3 regions of the Streptomyces sp. NPDC029169 genome follow, and region 1 is predicted to be linked to each of the others. Evidence: riboswitches for the same ligand, from Rfam matches in the RefSeq annotation. Region 1 holds a riboswitch; each other region holds the start of a gene.
What was found. Region 1 has a riboswitch for cyclic di-AMP ahead of ACZ4VI_RS25715 (transglycosylase SLT domain-containing protein). Riboswitches for the same ligand answer to the same signal wherever they lie in the genome.
Positions count from the first base shown of each region.

Region 2: linked by a shared signal. The riboswitch ahead of ACZ4VI_RS18025 (transglycosylase family protein) and the one ahead of ACZ4VI_RS25715 (transglycosylase SLT domain-containing protein) in region 1 are both predicted to bind cyclic di-AMP.
Region 3: linked by a shared signal. The riboswitch ahead of ACZ4VI_RS21415 (M23 family metallopeptidase) and the one ahead of ACZ4VI_RS25715 (transglycosylase SLT domain-containing protein) in region 1 are both predicted to bind cyclic di-AMP.

Region 1 is NZ_JBVHXA010000015.1:127,576-133,255, forward strand. Features, by position in the region: gene ACZ4VI_RS25710 (phosphoribosyltransferase family protein) at 1-1,237, shown strand, start outside; gene ACZ4VI_RS25715 (transglycosylase SLT domain-containing protein) at 1,261-2,124, opposite strand; cyclic di-AMP (ydaO/yuaA leader) riboswitch at 2,127-2,286, opposite strand; gene ACZ4VI_RS25720 (phosphocholine-specific phospholipase C) at 2,600-4,636, opposite strand; gene ACZ4VI_RS25725 (SpoIIE family protein phosphatase) at 4,820-5,680, opposite strand, start outside.
Region 2 is NZ_JBVHXA010000008.1:232,445-238,124, forward strand. Features, by position in the region: gene ACZ4VI_RS18010 (globin domain-containing protein) at 1-754, opposite strand, end outside; gene ACZ4VI_RS18015 (cytochrome P450 family protein) at 853-2,094, shown strand; gene ACZ4VI_RS18020 (transglycosylase family protein) at 2,209-3,165, shown strand; cyclic di-AMP (ydaO/yuaA leader) riboswitch at 3,431-3,606, shown strand; gene ACZ4VI_RS18025 (transglycosylase family protein) at 3,610-4,305, shown strand; gene eno (phosphopyruvate hydratase) at 4,601-5,680, shown strand, end outside.
Region 3 is NZ_JBVHXA010000011.1:105,310-110,989, forward strand. Features, by position in the region: gene ACZ4VI_RS21405 (M16 family metallopeptidase) at 1-686, shown strand, start outside; gene ACZ4VI_RS21410 (M16 family metallopeptidase) at 713-2,080, shown strand; cyclic di-AMP (ydaO/yuaA leader) riboswitch at 2,277-2,442, shown strand; gene ACZ4VI_RS21415 (M23 family metallopeptidase) at 2,456-3,238, shown strand; gene ACZ4VI_RS21420 (GntR family transcriptional regulator) at 3,419-4,111, shown strand; gene ACZ4VI_RS21425 (HPr family phosphocarrier protein) at 4,249-4,530, opposite strand; gene ACZ4VI_RS21430 (bifunctional acetate--CoA ligase family protein/GNAT family N-acetyltransferase) at 4,708-5,680, shown strand, end outside.

The DNA of each region.
Region 1 (5,680 bases):
CGCATGCCTGACCCATCTCAAGGGCCATGACGTCGTGGTCCTGGGACTTCCCCGCGGCGGCGTGCCGGTCGCCGAACAGGTCGCCGACGCGCTGGGGGCTCCGCTGGACGTCTGTCTCGTACGCAAACTGGGGGTGCCCTTCCAGCCGGAGCTGGCCATGGGAGCCATCGGCGAGGGGGACGTGCGCGTCCTCAACGACCACGTCCTGGCCGACACCCGGGTCTCCGACCGCGACCTCGCCGTCGTCGAGGCACGCGAGCGCGTCGTGCTCGGGCAGCGGGCCCAGCGCTACCGCGGCGACCGGCCCGCCGCCCGGCTCGACGGCCGGACCGCCGTGGTCGTGGACGACGGCCTGGCGACGGGCGCCACGGCGGTCGCCGCCTGCCGGGTCGTCCGGGCCCAGGGGGCCGCCCGTATCGTCCTCGCGGTGCCCGTCGCGCCGCACGACTGGCGGGAGCGGATCGGCCGGGAGGCCGACGAGGCCGTCAGCGTCCACGAGCCGGAGTTCTTCTACGCGATCGGCCAGTTCTACCAGGACTTCTCACAGACCTCGGACGAGGAGGTCGTCGCCTGCCTGGAGCGCCACCACGCCGGTCAGGGCTCGGGCGCCGAGGACCCGGAGGTGCGCATCCCGGCCGGGGAGGTGCAGGTCGCGGGCCGCCTCGTGGTGCCCGACGACGCCCCGGGTGTCGTGCTGTTCGCCCACGGCAGCGGCAGCAGCCGGCACAGCCCCCGCAACCGGGCCGTCGCCGAGAGCCTGAACCGCGCCGGTCTCGGGACGCTCCTGTTCGACCTGCTCACCGAGGACGAGGCGGCCGACCGCGCCAATGTCTTCGACACGGAGCTACTGGCCGACCGGCTGGCCCGGGCCACGCACTGGCTGGGCCGGCAGCCCGGCCTCGACGGGCTGCGCACCGGCTACTTCGGAGCCAGCACCGGCGCCGCGGCAGCGCTGTGGGCCGCGGGCGACCCGCTGTCCGAGGTGGCCGCCGTGGTCTCCCGCGGCGGCCGCCCGGACCTCGCCGGACCCCGCCTCGCCCAGGTACGCGCCCCCACACTGCTGATCGTGGGGGGCCACGACCCGCTCGTACGCGACCTGAACGAGGAGGCCCAGCGTCAACTCCGCTGCGAGAACCGGCTCGTCGTCGTTCCGGGCGCCGGCCACCTCTTCGAGGAGCCGGGCACGCTGGAACAGGTCGGCGAACTCGCCGCCGGCTGGTTCGCCGACCACTTCTAGAGCCGGTGCCTCAGGAGCGGCTGTCAGTACGGCCCGTTGACGTTGTCGATCGAGCCGTAGCGGTCCGCCGCATAGTTGCAGGCCGCGGTGATGTTGGCGACCGGGTCGAAGAGGTCCATCGAGGTGCCCGGCACGTGGTAGGCCAGGAACGTCGGCTCGATGACCTGGAGGAGACCCTTGGACGGGGTGCCCTTGACGGCGTTGGAGTCCCAGAGGTTGATGGCCTGCGGGTTGCCGGAGGACTCGCGCATGATGTTGCGGTGGATCCCCTCGTACGAACCGGGGATGCCGTACTGCGCCATGACGTCCAGCGACTCGCGGATCCAGCCGTCCAGGTCGTTGGTGTAGCTCTTGGCCGCGGGCTTGGCGGCGGGGGCTGCCTTGGCAGCCGGGGCGGCCTTGGCGGGGGCGGCGGCCCGCTGCGAGCGGTCGGCCCGGTCCGTACTCGACTTACGGGCCGAGGACTTCGGCTGCGACGCCGGCTTCTTCGGAGCACTCACGGACTTCCCGCGAAGGGTGAGTTCGAGCCCGGGGTGAATAAGTGACGGGTTGTCACCGACAGCTTCGCGATTCGCCCGGTACAGGGCCTTCCAGCCGCCTCGAACATTCTGTTCGTCCGCGATCACGGAAAGGGAGTCGCCGCGGACGACGGTATAGGTCTTGGGGGCGGAATTCTGCGCGGTGGGAATCGATTCCGCGATCTTCGCGGGCGCGCTGAAGACGGTCTTCTCGACGGGTGCCGTCTTGGGGGCCGCGCTGGGCGCCGCGTGCGCGGTGGCCGTGGCGACGAGGGGGAGGGCCAGTGCGGCGCCACCCGTGCTCGCGAGGGCGATACCGCGGGTGAGGGGACGTCGCTTGGGGCGCCGGTGCTTACCGTGAGCGGGCATGAAGGATTCCTCTCCGGCGCCTGCGGGGTGAGCTGTCGGGTTAGGGCTGGAGCTGCCCGGCCGCACGCGTGCGGCTTCACCCCTAGCCGCTCCGGGAATCCGGACCGGCGAAAAAACTGGGTCCCCCGCTCCTGCCGACGGGTAAATGGGGGGTTTATCGGACGGTGGCAGGATTCGGCGTTCCGTCCGGGTCGAGGTGACCGTAGGCGAGAAATGTCGACCGGAACAAGACTCGGCACGGGTGGGCAATGTGTACAGAATTCATCGCCGCGTTTCTCGCGGCCCCGACCGCGCCGAACTTCCTTGCGGTACAAGGGAAGGGGGGTGCCCCGAGGGCCGCAGGCAGCCCCACGTGATTCATGTCACCCGGGAAGCCAAAACGGTCATTCCAGGAAATTCAGCTGGGTCGAGAAAAGGGACACAAGGGCGTGTAAATACCCTTGTGTCCCTTTTGGCTGGAACTGTGGGAATACGTTCAGCCCGTGATGCTCGGGGCCCCCGTCTCGATGTGACCGGTGTAGCGGCGCGACCAGGTGCCGTCGATGTCGGCGAGGATCGTGAAGTCGTACCAGCCGTTGCTGTACGCGACGGCGTTGAAGAAGTCCTCGCGGGAGGAGCTCGCCGGGACCGTGTACGTCCAGGGCCCGTCCGTGCGATAGGCGTCCGAGCGGATCGTGAAGGTCACCGGCCCGGCGGAGGTGTTGGTCATCTTGAACCAGATCGCCGTCTTCCCGGTGCCGGGCTCGGTCGCGAACCGCGCCGCCACCTCGATCGCCTTGCCCGCCTTCGAGGCGTCGCCGATGAAGCGCCGCAGGAAGCGGTTGGGGCCCATCATCGAGATGTCGTACTTGCCCGAGCCGGAGCCGAGCCCGATGTTGAAGTAGTCCGTCGACGTGGCACCCGGGTCGACCGTGTACTGCCAGGCCGCCGTGTCCCGGTGCTGGTGCGGGTGGATCGTGAAGTGCGCGGCCCGCTTCGCCTGCGCGCCCTGGTTCGTCATCGAGAACCAGGCGAGGATCTTGCCCGCCGCACCGAACTCGAACCGGTCGAGGTTTCCGTTGACCTGGTACGGCACGGCGCGCGCCGGGCGGCTGCCGGACTCCTGCGCGGGCAGGGCATTGTCCTGCGGCACCGGGTTGGGCAGCGGGCCGCAGGTGGACTGCCCGATGACCCTGGCGGTGGACGGGAGGCCCGAGGGGACGCCGTACACCGGATGCGCGAAGTCGAAGACACCCGTCAGGTCGCCGGTCACCTTCCGCCGCCAGGCGCTGATGTTCGGGCAGGTGGCGGGGGTGCCGAGGGCGGCCGTCCAGGTCTCCATGAAGCGCAGCACGGACGTGTGGTCGAAGACCTCGGAGCTGACCCAGCCGCCGCGCGTCCAGGGCGACATGACGATCATCGGGACGCGGAAGCCCAGGCCGATCGGCACGCCGTCGATGTACTCGCCGGGGGTGCCGGGCGGGGCGACCGGCGGCGGCACGTGGTCGAAGAACCCGTCGTTCTCGTCGTAGTTGAGGAACAGTACCGTCGAGTCGAAGACCTCGGGGTTCGCGGCCAGTGCGCGGTAGACGAGGTCCACGAAGTGCGCGCCGTCACCGGGCGGGGCGTAGGGGTGCTCGGAGAACGCCTCGCTCGCCACCACCCAGGAGACCTGCGGAAGGGTCCCGGCGACGACGTCGGCGCGGATCGCGGCGGCGATGTCGTCCGGAGTGGAGCCGGTGACCTTCGGCACCGAACCCATCCCGCGGTCGTACAGCGGGTCGCCGGGCCGCGCGTCGGTGAACTTCTTGAAGTATGCGAGGCCGTTGTCGCCGTAGTTGTCCTGGGCGTTCTGGTAGACCTTCCAGCTCACGCCGGCCCGCTGGAGCGCCTCGGCGTACGTCTCCCAGGTCAGCCCGGACTCCTCGCCGCCGTCCTTGCTGGCGGCGTCGATCTTGCCGCTCCACAGGAAGGTGCGGTTGGGCCCTGTGGCGCTGAGCGCCGAGCAGAAGTACGCGTCGCAGACGGTGTAGTTGTCGGCGAGGGCGTAGTGGAAGGGGATGTCGCCGCGGTCGAGATAGCCGAGGGTGCGGGTGTTGCCGACGCCCGTGACCCAGTTGTCCATCCGGCCCTTGTTCCACGCCGCGTGCTGGGAGGTCCAGCTGTGCGGGAGGTCGCCGTTGCACTGGGCCAGGGTCTCGCCGTCGACGCCGCCCGCCGGTGGGGTGGCGCTCAGCTTCCACGGGTACTGCCGGCCGCCCCAGTTGGGCTGGTTGAAGGTGCCCCAGCCGCCTGGGGTGTTGCCCGCGGCCCGGTCGCCGAAGCCGCGGACGCCGCGCAGCCTGCCGAAGTAGTGGTCGAAGCTGCGGTTCTCCTGCATGAGGATCACGACGTGCTTGACGTCGGTGATGGTGCCGGTCGCGGCGGCTGCGGCGGCCGACGCCGTGCCCGTGGGCAGCGCCGCGCCGGCCGTGAGGCCTGCCCCGATCCCTGCCCCGATCCCGACGAATCCCCTGCGGCTGATGGAAGTCAATGCCCCGCCTCTCGTGTCACCCGGTGCCCTGATGGCACACGGTGGACAGAATGAGGGAGGGGGGCTTAAAGGTATACGACCGTGCGGTAAGTCTTGGGTGAACTTACGAGGGGCGGCAGTTGGTGGTATCTGATTGGTTCCCAAATGAACCAATGCGGGGCGGGCGCGTACGGTACTCCCCGGCTACGACGCCGGTCCGGCGCCGTCCCGGCGCAGCATCAGCAGTGCCGCGTCGTCCTCCGCGTGCGGGCCGCCGGTGAGCGAGTCGAGGAGGTGGTCGGCCAGCTCCTCCAGTCCGGGCGGGCCGTCGGCGAAGGCGGCGGCCAGGCGCGCGAGCCCGAGATCGAAGTCCTCGCCCGGCTTCTCGACCAGCCCGTCCGAGTAGAGCAGCAGCGTCTCGCCCGGCGCCAGACGGGTCGTCGTGTACGGATAGGGGGCGAGCCCCCACTCGGCGGGAAGGCCCAGCGGCGGGCCGCCCGCCAGCCGGACCCGCTCGACCGTGCCGTCGGCGTGGCGCAGCAGCGGCGGCGGGTGGCCCGCGTTCGCCGCGTGGACCTCTCCCGTGGCGAGCGCCACCCGCAGGTACTGGCAGGTCGCGAACCGGTCGGCGTCCAGGTCGGCGAGGAACGCCGACGCCTTCCCCAGCACGCTGCCGCACCCGTGCCCTTCCGACGCGTACGCGGTCATGGCGACACGCACCTGCCCCATCAGCGCCGCGGCCTCGGTGTCGTGCCCCTGCACGTCGCCGATCGCGAGACCGAGAGCGCCGTCGGGCAGTACCACCGCGTCGTACCAGTCACCGCCGACCCGCACCCCCTGCCGGGCCGTCCGGTACCGCACCGCGATCCGGCCCCCGGGCGTCGCCGGGATACGACGCGGCAGCATGGCGCTCTGCAGACCGGCGGCGATCTCCCGCGACCGGTCGAGCGGCAGCACCCGGTGCACCGCCCGGGCCACCGCCTTCGCCCAGGCGGCCATGAGCGTGTGGTCCGCGAGGCAGAACACGGACCGGTCGTCGTAGAACACGCCCAGGGCGCCGAGCGG
Region 2 (5,680 bases), on a different contig from region 1:
TCCCCGCGGCGATGTAGCTGCGCGGGTCGCCCGCCGCGGTCCGCGCCGTCAGCGCGCCGCCGGGCGCGCTCAGCCGCAGCGGCTCGCCCTCCCGCGCCCCGTCCACCAGCGCCGTGCTCATCGCCCCGCCCGGGATCCGGCTCACATGCAGATCCACCGTCCCGTCCGCGCGCACCGCGTTGGCCAGCGAGTACGTCCGCCACACCCTCGGCACCCGCAGCGAGCTGACGCTGACGTACTGCCCCGGCCGGTACGGAAAAGGGCGGCGCGGTTTCAGCGTCAGCACCGCCAGGTCCTCGCCCAGCCGCTCGTGCCGGACCACCACCGCGTCCCACCACGCCGGCTCCCCGTCCGCCTCCGCCTCCTCCGCGCCCCGCACCATCAGCTCGGCGACGTACCCGTACGCCTCGCTCCACGCCTTCTCCGCCTCGACGCTCCACGCGGCCCCGGCGGCATGGGCGAACGCGGCGGTCAGGCTGGTGCCGACGGCAGCGTAGAGCGCGGGGGAGGCCAGGAACTTGCGGTGGTCGCGGCCCAGATGGGCCAGGTACTCCGGGAGGCCGGGGTCCTCCAGGTGGGTCACGACATGGGTGAGCGCGGCGAAGAGCCGGTCGCGCTGCGCCCGCATGTCCTCGGGGAAGAGCTCGCGGACGCCCGGGTGGTGCCAGAACAGATGGGAGTAGAAGAAGGTGACGGCATGCTCGGCCCGTCTCTCGACGACGGCGAACGTGCTTCTGAGCAACTGGACATCCACGCCGGAGAATCTAGGCCACGCGTCTTCACCGGACGATCACATCTCAGGGACCGGTCCGCCCGGAGGCCGGCGCTCCACCGACCTTGTACCGTCTCAGGGTGAGCACGCCCCCCGCCCCCGAGCTCTTCACCTGGGAGTTCGCCACCGACCCGTACCCCGCCTACGCCTGGCTGCGCGAGCACGCGCCCGTGCACCGGGCGAAGCTGCCCAGCGGGGTCGACGCCTGGCTGGTGACGCGGTACGCGGACGCCCGGCAGGCCCTCGCCGACCCGCGGCTGTCGAAGAACCCGGCGCATCACGACGAGCCCTCGCACGCCAAGGGCAAGACCGGGATCCCGGGGGAGCGCAAGGCCGAGCTGATGACGCATCTGCTCAATATCGACCCACCCGACCACACCCGGCTGCGCCGGCTGGTCTCCAAGGCGTTCACCCCGCGCCGCGTCGCCGAGTTCGCGCCCCGGGTGCAGGAGCTGACGGACCAGCTCATCGATTCGTTCGCGGCCAACGGCACCGCCGACCTCATCCACGAGTTCGCCTTCCCGCTGCCCATCTACGCCATCTGCGACCTGCTCGGAGTGCCGCGCGAGGACCAGGACGACTTCCGGGACTGGGCCGGGATGATGATCCGGCACGGCGGAGGGCCGCGCGGCGGGGTGGCGCGGTCGGTCAAGAAGATGCGCGGCTATCTCGCGGAGCTGATCCACCGCAAGCGGCTCGATCCCGGCGACGACCTGATCTCTGGGCTCATCAAGGCCTCCGACCACGGCGAGCACCTCACCGAGAACGAGGCCGCCGCGATGGCCTTCATCCTTCTCTTCGCCGGCTTCGAGACCACCGTCAACCTGGTCGGGAACGGGGTGTACGCCCTGCTTCGCCATCCCGACCAGCGCGCCCGCCTCCAGGCCTCGCTCGCCGCCGGGGAACGGGACCTCCTGGAGACCGGCGTCGAGGAGCTGCTGCGCTACGACGGGCCGGTGGAGCTGGCGACCTGGCGGTACGCCATGGAGCCGCTGACGATCGGCGGGCAGGAGATCCCGGCCGGCGACCCGGTCCTCGTCGTGCTGGCCGCCGCCGACCGCGACCCGGCGCGCTTCGACGAGCCGGACACGCTCGATCTGTCCCGGCGCGACAACCAGCACCTCGGCTACGGGCACGGCATCCACTACTGCATCGGCGCCCCGCTCGCCAGGCTCGAAGGGCAGATCGCGCTCGCGACGCTGCTGACTCGCCTGCCCGACCTGCGACTTGCCGTCGATCCTGCCGATCTGCGGTGGCGCGGCGGGCTCATCATGCGTGGATTGCGCACGCTTCCTGTCGAGTTCGCACCAGTTGCGAACTGACGGGTCGTCAAGACTGTGACTTTTACGTGATCTCCGCTGCATCGACTTGTGACTGACGTTCGAATGCCGCTACGTTCACCGTCACCTCAGCAGTCACGCGAAAGGCAGCTCCGCATGCGCTCCGGGAACGGACGACACCGCAGACCCCGCCAGGCACCCGCCATCGTCGTCGCCGCAGGCGTGACGGGATCGGCCCTCGCGCTGCCCCTCCTGGGTGCGGGCTCGGCCTCCGCCGCCGATGCCGCGACCTGGGACCGCGTCGCCGAGTGCGAGTCGGGCGGCCTGTGGAGCGCCCACTTCGGCAACGGGCTCTACGGCGGGCTCCAGTTCACCCAGGAGACCTGGGAGAGGTACGGCGGTCTGGCGTACGCGACGAGCGCGGACCTCGCCAGCCGTGCCCAGCAGATCGCGGTGGCCGAGAAGGCGTTCGCCGCGGGTGACACGCAGTGGGCGACCTGTGCCCCGATCGCCGGGCTCACGAAGGGCGGCGCCACGCCCGATGTCGACCCCGGTCCGGCCGTCACGCCGGTGGAGCCCACGGGTCCGCTCCCGGAGTCGAACCGGACCGTCGGCCTCCCGGCCGACTCCGAGGCCTCTTCCAGTCCTTCCTCCAGCCCCTCGGCCGCGCCCGCACAGCCGGACGCCTCTGCGACCCCCGGGGCCCCGTCCCCGACCGTCACGCCGTCCGCGCCCGTGACCGAGGGCACCGGCAAGCACCGTGGTGACGCCGCCCCGGAGGAGACGGGTCATACGGACAAGGCGCCTGAAACGGGCCGACATGCCTCCCCGTCCGATGTGCCGGCACCTGGCGCGGATTCGATGAATCCGGACGGCAGTAGGGACACTCCGGACAACAGGGCTTCTCGGAACATTCGGGACGCTATCGGCGAATACACCGTCAAGCCGGGCGACAACCTCACCGAGATCGCCCAGGAGAACGAGCTCCCGGGTGGCTGGAGTGCCCTCTACGACGCCAACCGCGCGACGGTGGGCGACGACCCCGACCTCATCCTCCCTGGCCAGAGCCTCGACCTCGACATCGACCTCGTGAGCGAGACAGCCCCGAAGTAGGGGCAGTTCGGGGTCGTATGTCCGGTTCTGTTCAAGTGAGACATGAGTCTCTTTGTCTCAACTGGCGCGCCTCGTCCGCAAACTCTGCTTCCGTCACCTCTCACCTGCGTAAACACCCTTCGTCCCGAAGCGAGTAGGGGCGTTTTGTCCCCCATGGGCGTCTTTGAACTTCCCCCGGGTCTGTGTCTACGGTCGTCACCGCTCGCCACCGCGGGCCCCGTCGACCGGTACGCCGAATCCTGCCGTCGGCCGATGGGAACAGTCGTCGCGTCATGCGCCGAAGGCAGGAGCGGGGGACCCAAGGTAAGTGCCGTCCCCGGCCGTTGAGACAGACGGCCGACGGACCGGCTTGGGGTGAAGCCGCGCGCTGGGTCGCGCGGCCGGGCAACTCACATGGCCCGAACCCGACAGCTCACCTCGTAGGCGTCGGTGAGGAGAAGTCCCATGCTGTTTTCCGCCAAGGGCAAACACCGTCGTCCCTCCAAGGCCACCCGCGCCGTCGCCCTCGCCGGTGTCGCCGGTGTCGCCGTCGCCGCCCCGCTGATGACCGCCGGGTCCGCCTCGGCCGCCACCACCTCCGAGTGGGACACCGTCGCCCAGTGCGAGTCCGGCGGCAACTGGTCCATCAACACCGGCAACGGCTACTACGGCGGCCTGCAGTTCGCCGCCTCCACCTGGGCCGCCTACGGTGGCACCGCGTACGCCGCCACCGCCGACCAGGCCTCGAAGTCGCAGCAGATCACGATCGCCGAGAAGGTCCTGGCCGGCCAGGGCAAGGGTGCCTGGCCGAGCTGCGGCGTCGGCCTCTCCAACGCCGCGTACGACGGCGGCGCCGCCGAGCAGAGCGCCCCGCAGCAGCCGGAGCGTCAGGCCGAGCAGCCGACGACCCGCAGCGAGCAGCGGACCGCCCCGAAGGCCGAGTCCAAGAAGGCCGAGTCCAAGAAGACCGTCACCACCCCGGCCGGCAAGAAGGTCAAGAAGGGTGACGGCGAGTACAAGGTCGTCGCCGGTGACACCCTGAGCAAGATCGCCGCCGCCCACGACGTCAAGGGCGGCTGGGAGAAGCTCTTCGAGCTCAACAAGGACGTCGTCGAGGACGCCGACCTGATCTACCCGGGCCAGCAGCTTCACCTGAAGTGAGCCCGGCGGCTCGTGTGAGTCCGGCGGCTCACACGGGTCCCACGACCCTCCCGCGGTGACCACCCCGGTCCGGAGCGACTCCCCCCGTGCGCTCCGGGCCGGGGTTCCGCCCGTTCAGCGTTACCCATGAGTAGGTACGGGTCTTTTGCCCCCGGATGCATGCCCTTGGGTCCTTTTTCGTCCCAGGGGGCGGGCGCCCGGCTGGCTGGAGCCCGGGAGCCGGTTAGGCTCTTGTCGCAAGGCCGAAGCGACTTTGCATCGCAGCGTCACATCCAGCGTCACATCCCAGAAGGAGATGCTCGTGCCGTCCATCGACGTCGTCGTAGCCCGGGAAATCCTGGACTCCCGAGGCAACCCCACGGTCGAGGTCGAGGTCGGCCTCGACGACGGCAGCACCGGCCGTGCTGCCGTTCCGTCCGGTGCCTCCACCGGTGCGTTCGAGGCCATTGAGCTCCGTGACGGAGACAAGAACCGCTACCAGGGCAAGGGCGTCGAGAAGGCCGTCCTCGCCGTGATCGAGCAGATCGGGCCGGAGCTCGTCGGCTACGACGCCACCGAGCAGCGCCTGATCGACCAGGCCATGTTCGACCTGGACGCCACGGACAACAAGGCCTCCCTCGGCGCCAACGCCATCCTCGGCGTCTCCCTCGCCGTCGCGCACGCCGCGTCCGAGGCCTCCGACCTCCCGCTCTTCCGCTACCTCGGCGGCCCGAACGCGCACCTGCTGCCCGTTCCGATGATGAACATCCTGAACGGCGGCTCGCACGCCGACTCCAACGTGGACATCCAGGAGTTCATGATCGCGCCGATCGGCGCGGAGTCCTTCTCCGAGGCCCTGCGCTGGGGCACCGAGGTCTACCACACCCTCAAGTCCGTCCTGAAGACCAAGGGCCTGTCCACCGGCCTCGGCGACGAGGGCGGCTTCGCCCCGAACCTGGACTCCAACCGCGAGGCGCTCGACCTCATCCTGGAGGCCATCAAGCAGGCCGGCTACGCCCCGGGCAAGGACATCGCGCTGGCGCTCGACGTCGCCGCTTCCGAGTTCTACAAGGACGGCTCGTACGAGTTCGAGGGCAAGTCCCGCTCGGCCGCCGAGATGACCGAGTACTACGAGGAGCTCGTCTCCGCGTACCCGCTGGTCTCCATCGAGGACCCGCTGTTCGAGGACGACTGGGACGGCTGGAAGGTCCTCACCGACAAGCTGGGCTCCAAGGTCCAGATCGTCGGCGACGACCTGTTCGTCACCAACCCGGAGCGCCTGGCCCGCGGCATCGAGGACGGCGCCGCCAACGCGCTGCTCGTCAAGGTCAACCAGATCGGTTCGCTGACCGAGACCCTGGACGCCGTCGAGCTGGCCCAGCGCAACGGCTTCAAG
Region 3 (5,680 bases), on a different contig from region 1:
CCCACGAGGGCAAGGTGCCCCCGCGCGACGGCACGCTGCCCGACACCATCGGCGAGCAGCTGCGCGAGGTCGTCGAGGAGGAGGTCCCGGCCCGCGCGCTGATGGCCGCCTACCGGCTCCCGCACGACGGCACGCGCGCGTGCGACGCCGCTGACCTCGCCCTGACCGTCCTCGGCGGCGGCGAGTCCTCCCGGCTCCACAACCGTCTGGTCCGCCGCGACCGCACGGCCGTCGCCGCCGGCTTCGGCCTGCTGCGCCTGGCCGGCGCGCCCTCGCTCGGCTGGCTGGACGTCAAGACCTCCGGCGGGGTCGAGGTGCCCGAGATCGAGGCTGCCGTCGACGAGGAGCTGGCCCGCTTCGCCGCCGACGGTCCGACGCCCGAGGAGATGGAGCGCGCCCAGGCCCAGTTGGAGCGCGAGTGGCTGGACCGGCTCGGCACGGTCGCGGGCCGCGCCGACGAACTGTGCCGCTACGCGGTCCTGTTCGGCGACCCGCAGCTCGCCCTGACGGCCGTCAACCGGGTCCTGGACGTCACCGCCGAGGAGGTGCGCGCGGTCGCCGCTGCCCAGCTGCGCCCGGACAACCGCGCGGTGCTGGTCTACGAACCCATCGGTACCGAGCAGAGCGACGCCGACCAGAGCGGCGAGCAGAGCGACAGCGACGAGGAAGAGGGAGCGGACCAGTGACCGACGCTGCCGCGTCTTTGACGAGCATGACGTTCCACCCGCAGCCGAAGCCGGGCACCGCCAGGCCGTGGGCCTTCCCGGCCCCCGACCGCGGAGCCCTGGACAACGGCCTGACCGTGCTGCGCTGCCACCGCCCCGGCCAGCAGGTCGTCGCCGTCGAGGTCCTCCTCGACGCCCCGCTGGACGCCGAGCCCGCGGGGCTCGACGGTGTCGCCACGATCATGGCCCGCGCCCTCTCCGAGGGCACGGACCAGCACACCGCCGAGGAGTTCGCGGCCGAGCTGGAGCGCTGCGGCGCCACGCTCGACGCGCACGCCGACCACCCGGGCGTACGGGTCTCCCTGGAAGTCCCCGTCTCCCGGCTGCCCAAGGCGCTCGGGCTGCTCTCCGAGGCCCTGATCGCGCCGGCGTTCCTCGACTCCGAGGTCGAGCGCCTGGTGCGCAACCGGCTCGACGAGATCCCGCACGAGACGGCCAACCCGGCCCGCCGGGCGGCCAAGCAGCTCTCCAAGGAGCTCTTCCCGGCCGACTCCCGGATGTCCCGGCCGCGCCAGGGCACCGAGGAGACGGTGGAGGCGATCGACGCCGCGGCCGTCCGTGCCTTCTACGAGGCGCACGTCCGCCCCTCGACGGCCACCGCCGTGGTCGTCGGCGACCTGACCGACGTGGACCTGGACAAGGTCCTCGCCGAGACGCTGGGCGCCTGGACCGGGAACGCCGCCGAGCCCCGCCCCGTCCCGCCGATCACGGCGGACGACACCGGCCGGGTCGTCATCGTCGACCGCCCCGGCGCCGTCCAGACCCAGCTGCTGATCGGCCGCGTCGGCGCCGACCGGCACGACCGCGTCTGGCCGGCCCAGGTCCTCGGCACGTACTGCCTCGGCGGCACGCTCACCTCCCGCCTCGACCGCGTTCTGCGCGAGGAGAAGGGCTACACCTACGGTGTCCGGGCCTTCGGCCAGGTGCTCCGCTCCGACGGCAAGGGCAACGGCGCCTCGATGCTCGCCATCAGCGGTTCCGTGGACACCCCCAACACCGGTCCGGCACTTGACGACCTGTGGAGGGTGCTGCGCACCCTCGCCGCCGAGGGGCTGACGGACGCCGAGCGCGACGTGGCCGTGCAGAACCTGGTGGGCGTGGCGCCGCTCAAGTACGAGACCGCCGCCTCGGTCGCCGGGACGCTCGCCGATCAGGTCGAGCAGCACCTCCCGGACGATTTCCAGGCGCAGTTGTACGCGCGGCTGGCCGAGACCGGCACGGTGGAGGCGACGGCGGCCGTCGTCAACGCCTTCCCCGTGGACCGTCTCGTCACCGTCCTCGTGGGCGACGCGGCGCAGATCGAGGCGCCCGTGCGCGCGCTCGGCATCGGCGAAGTGACCGTCGTCACCGGCTGACGAGGTTTCGCACCACTGAAGGACCCCGACGTAGCGATACGTCGGGGTCCTGCTGTTTGTCCGAAATGCTGCGGACGGTGCGTGTATGACCTGTGGCAAGTCTTACAAACAGGCGTGACTGTTTGGTGATTGACGGACGATCCGCCTAGCGTCGATCCGGCTGTTCGCCAGTTGCACCCGCCGCACCCGCGGCATCGGACAGTCATCGCCGAGTCCCCGTCAGGCGCGAGCCTGGGGAGCCGGGGACCCACACGAAGTCCCTGGGGTGAATCGGACGCCTTCGCATCCGTGCGGAGGGGCCCGTAGGAGACCTTCCTGCTCCGAACCCGTCAGCTAACCCGGTAGGCGAGAAGGAAGGAAAGGATCAGCCCCTACATGGCGTTCACCCGTGCCACCGGGAAGCATCGTGGTCCGAGCCGTCTGGCGCGCCGCAGCGCGGGCCTCGCCGGCGTCGCGACCCTCGCCACCACCGGCGTCATCGGAACCCTCGCCTCCCCGGCGCTCGCCGTCGACACGGACGCCCCCTCCCTCGAGGACACCGGCCTGACCCAGATCGTCGCCGCCGACTCCCTCGCGGACACGATCGACGCCCAGGCCGCCGCCCAGGAGCGCGAGGCGGCCGAGGCCGAGGCCCGTGCCAAGGAGGAGGCGAAGCGCAAGGCGGAGGCGAAGCGGAAGGCCGAGGCCCGCGCCAAGGAGATCCGCGAGGCCAAGGAGCGCGCCGCCCGCGAGGCCGAGCGCAGGCGCCTCAACTCCTTCCAGCTCCCGGTTGCCGGCTCGTACGTCTCCACCGGCTACAAGGCCGGCGGCTCGCTCTGGTCCTCCGGCAGCCACTCCGGCGTCGACTTCCACGCCGCCTACGGCACCAAGGTCGTCTCCGTCGGCTCCGGCACCGTCGTCGAGGCCGGCTGGGGCGGCGCGTACGGCAACAACATCGTCATCCGGATGAACGACGGCACGTACACCCAGTACGGTCACCTCTCGGCCATCAGTGTCTCCGTCGGCCAGTCCGTCACCCCGGGCCAGCAGATCGGCATCTCGGGCTCGACCGGCAACTCGACCGGCCCGCACCTCCACTTCGAGGCCCGCACCACCGCCGAGTACGGCTCCGACATCAACCCGGTCGCGTACCTGCGCGCCCGCGGCGTGAACGTCTGACCGACACCGCATCAGAAGGCGTCAGAAGCGCGTCAGAAAAGCCCCGGCTCGTACTGAGCCGGGGCTTTTCGCTGACCAAAAGATATCCATGATTCCTGAAGAGCCATCGGAAATGCCGCCCCGCTGCAATAGAGTCGCCGGAGAACCGGTTTCGCGCGGATCACATGGCGGAGGTCGAACATGCGCATTCCCGCGCACTCGGTATGCACGGCGATCCGGGACGACATCGTCACCGGGGTCTTCGAGCGCGGCAGCCGGCTGACCGAGGAGCAGCTCGCCCGCCGTTACGGAGTCTCCCGCGTCCCGGTCCGCGAGGCCCTGCGCACCCTGGAGTCCGAGGGCTTCGTGATCACCCGCCGCCATGCCGGCGCCCACGTCGCCGAGCCCACCGAGCAGGAGGCGGCGGACCTCCTGGACGTACGGTCTCTCCTGGAACCGCTCGGCGCCGCCCGCGCCGCCCAGCGCCGGACCGAGGCGCACCTCAAGGTGCTGCGCGGCCTGGTCAGGCTCGGGCAGGAGAGGGCCAGGCGCGGCCAGGGGGACGATCTGCGCTCGCTCGGCGGCTGGTTCCACGAGACGCTGGCGCAGGCCTCGGGCAGCCCGGCGCTCACCGCCCTGCTCACTCAGCTACGGCACAAGATCGCCTGGATGTACGCGGTCGAGGCCCCCGCCCAGCCCGTCGAGGCATGGGCGGAACACGGGGCGATCGTGGACGCGGTGGCGCGGGGCGACGCCGAACGGGCCCGCGCCCTGACCGCGATGCACGCCGAGCGCTCGCTGGTCCTGCACCGGCTGAAGCTTCCGGAGCGCGGGGAGCGGGGGCGTGTGAGGGTTTCGCAACACGTCGTCAACACGGCGACCGCCCGGAATTAACGAGCGGACCGTATACAAAGAGCGGGAATTCGAGGGCCTTCTTTGTGCTGCGCGGAATTCCCATGAAATCGGCCGGATGAAACGAAGAAGCCGCACCCACCGTCATGTCGGCGTGTGCGGCTTCTCCGGAAATTCGGTCAGACGGTCTCGGGCAGTTCCTCGAGACCCTCGGCAACCAGCTTCGCGAGACGGTCGAGCGCGACCTCGGCGCCCTCGGCGTCCGAAGCGAGCACGATCTCCTCGCCGCCCTGCGCGCCCAGGCCGAGCACCGCGAGCATCGACGCGGCGTTCACCGGGTTGCCGTCGGCCTTGGCGATCGTCACGGGGACGCCGGAGGCCGTGGTGGCACGGACGAAGATGGAGGCGGGGCGGGCGTGCAGGCCCTCGGCCCAGCCGACGTTGACGCGGCGCTCAGCCATGGTGTTGCCCTTCAAGTCTCAAAGCCGGTTGTCTAGACCAGTCTCTCATGGGTCGCGGAGTGCTCGTGGCCGACCTCCGGCCCTGCGCCAGAGCCGATCGGTTTTCCCACCCTTGCATGGTGCACCAGGCGCCGCGCGACCGGTGTCCGTGTCGGTCCCCGGCCGTACTCTTGCCCCATGCAGAGCGCGTCGGAACAGCCGTCACAGCCGGAACGACCGGAGCGGCCGGACCACGCCTACCCCGACCACTGGGAAGCGGACGTGGTCCTGCGGGACGGCGGCACCGCGCGCATCAGGCCCATCACCGCCGACGACGCCGACCGCCTGGTCAGCTTCTACGAGCAGGTCTCGGACGAGTCGAAGTACTACCGCTTCTTCGCGCCGTACCCGCGGCTCTCCGCCAAGGACGTGCACCGCTTCACCCATCACGACTTCGTCGACCGGGTGGGACTCGCGGCGACGGTCGGCGGCGAGTTCATCGCGACCGTCCGGTACGACCGCATCGACGACCGGGGCATGCCCGCCTCCGCGCCCGCCGACGAGGCCGAGGTCGCCTTCCTCGTCCAGGACGCGCACCAGGGGCGCGGCGTGGCCTCCGCGCTGCTCGAACACATCGCGGCGGTGGCACGGGAGCGGGACATCCGGCGGTTCGCGGCGGAGGTGCTGCCCGCGAACACCAAGATGATCAAGGTCTTCACCGACGCCGGATACACCCAGAAGCGGAGCTTCGAGGACGGTTCCGTCCGGCTCCACCTCGACCTGGAGCCCACCGACCGCTCCCTCGCCGTGCAGCGCGCCCGGGAGCAGCGAGCGGAGGCGCGCTCGGTGCAGCGGCTCCTCACCCCCGGCTCGGTCGCCGTCGTCGGGGCCGGCCGCACGCCGGGCGGGGTCGGCCGGACGGTCCTGCGCAACCTCCTGGAGGGCGGGTTCACCGGACGTACGTACGCGGTGAACCGCGCGCTCCCCGAGGAGACCGGCACGCTCGACGGAGTGCCGGCCTTCCGCTCCGTCGGGGACATCGGCGAACCGGTGGACCTCGCGATCGTGGCCGTCCCCGCCGAGCGCGTGCCGGAGGCCGTCGCCGACTGCGGGGAGCACGGGGTGCGGGGGCTCGTCGTGCTCTCGGCGGGCTACGCGGAGACGGGGGCGG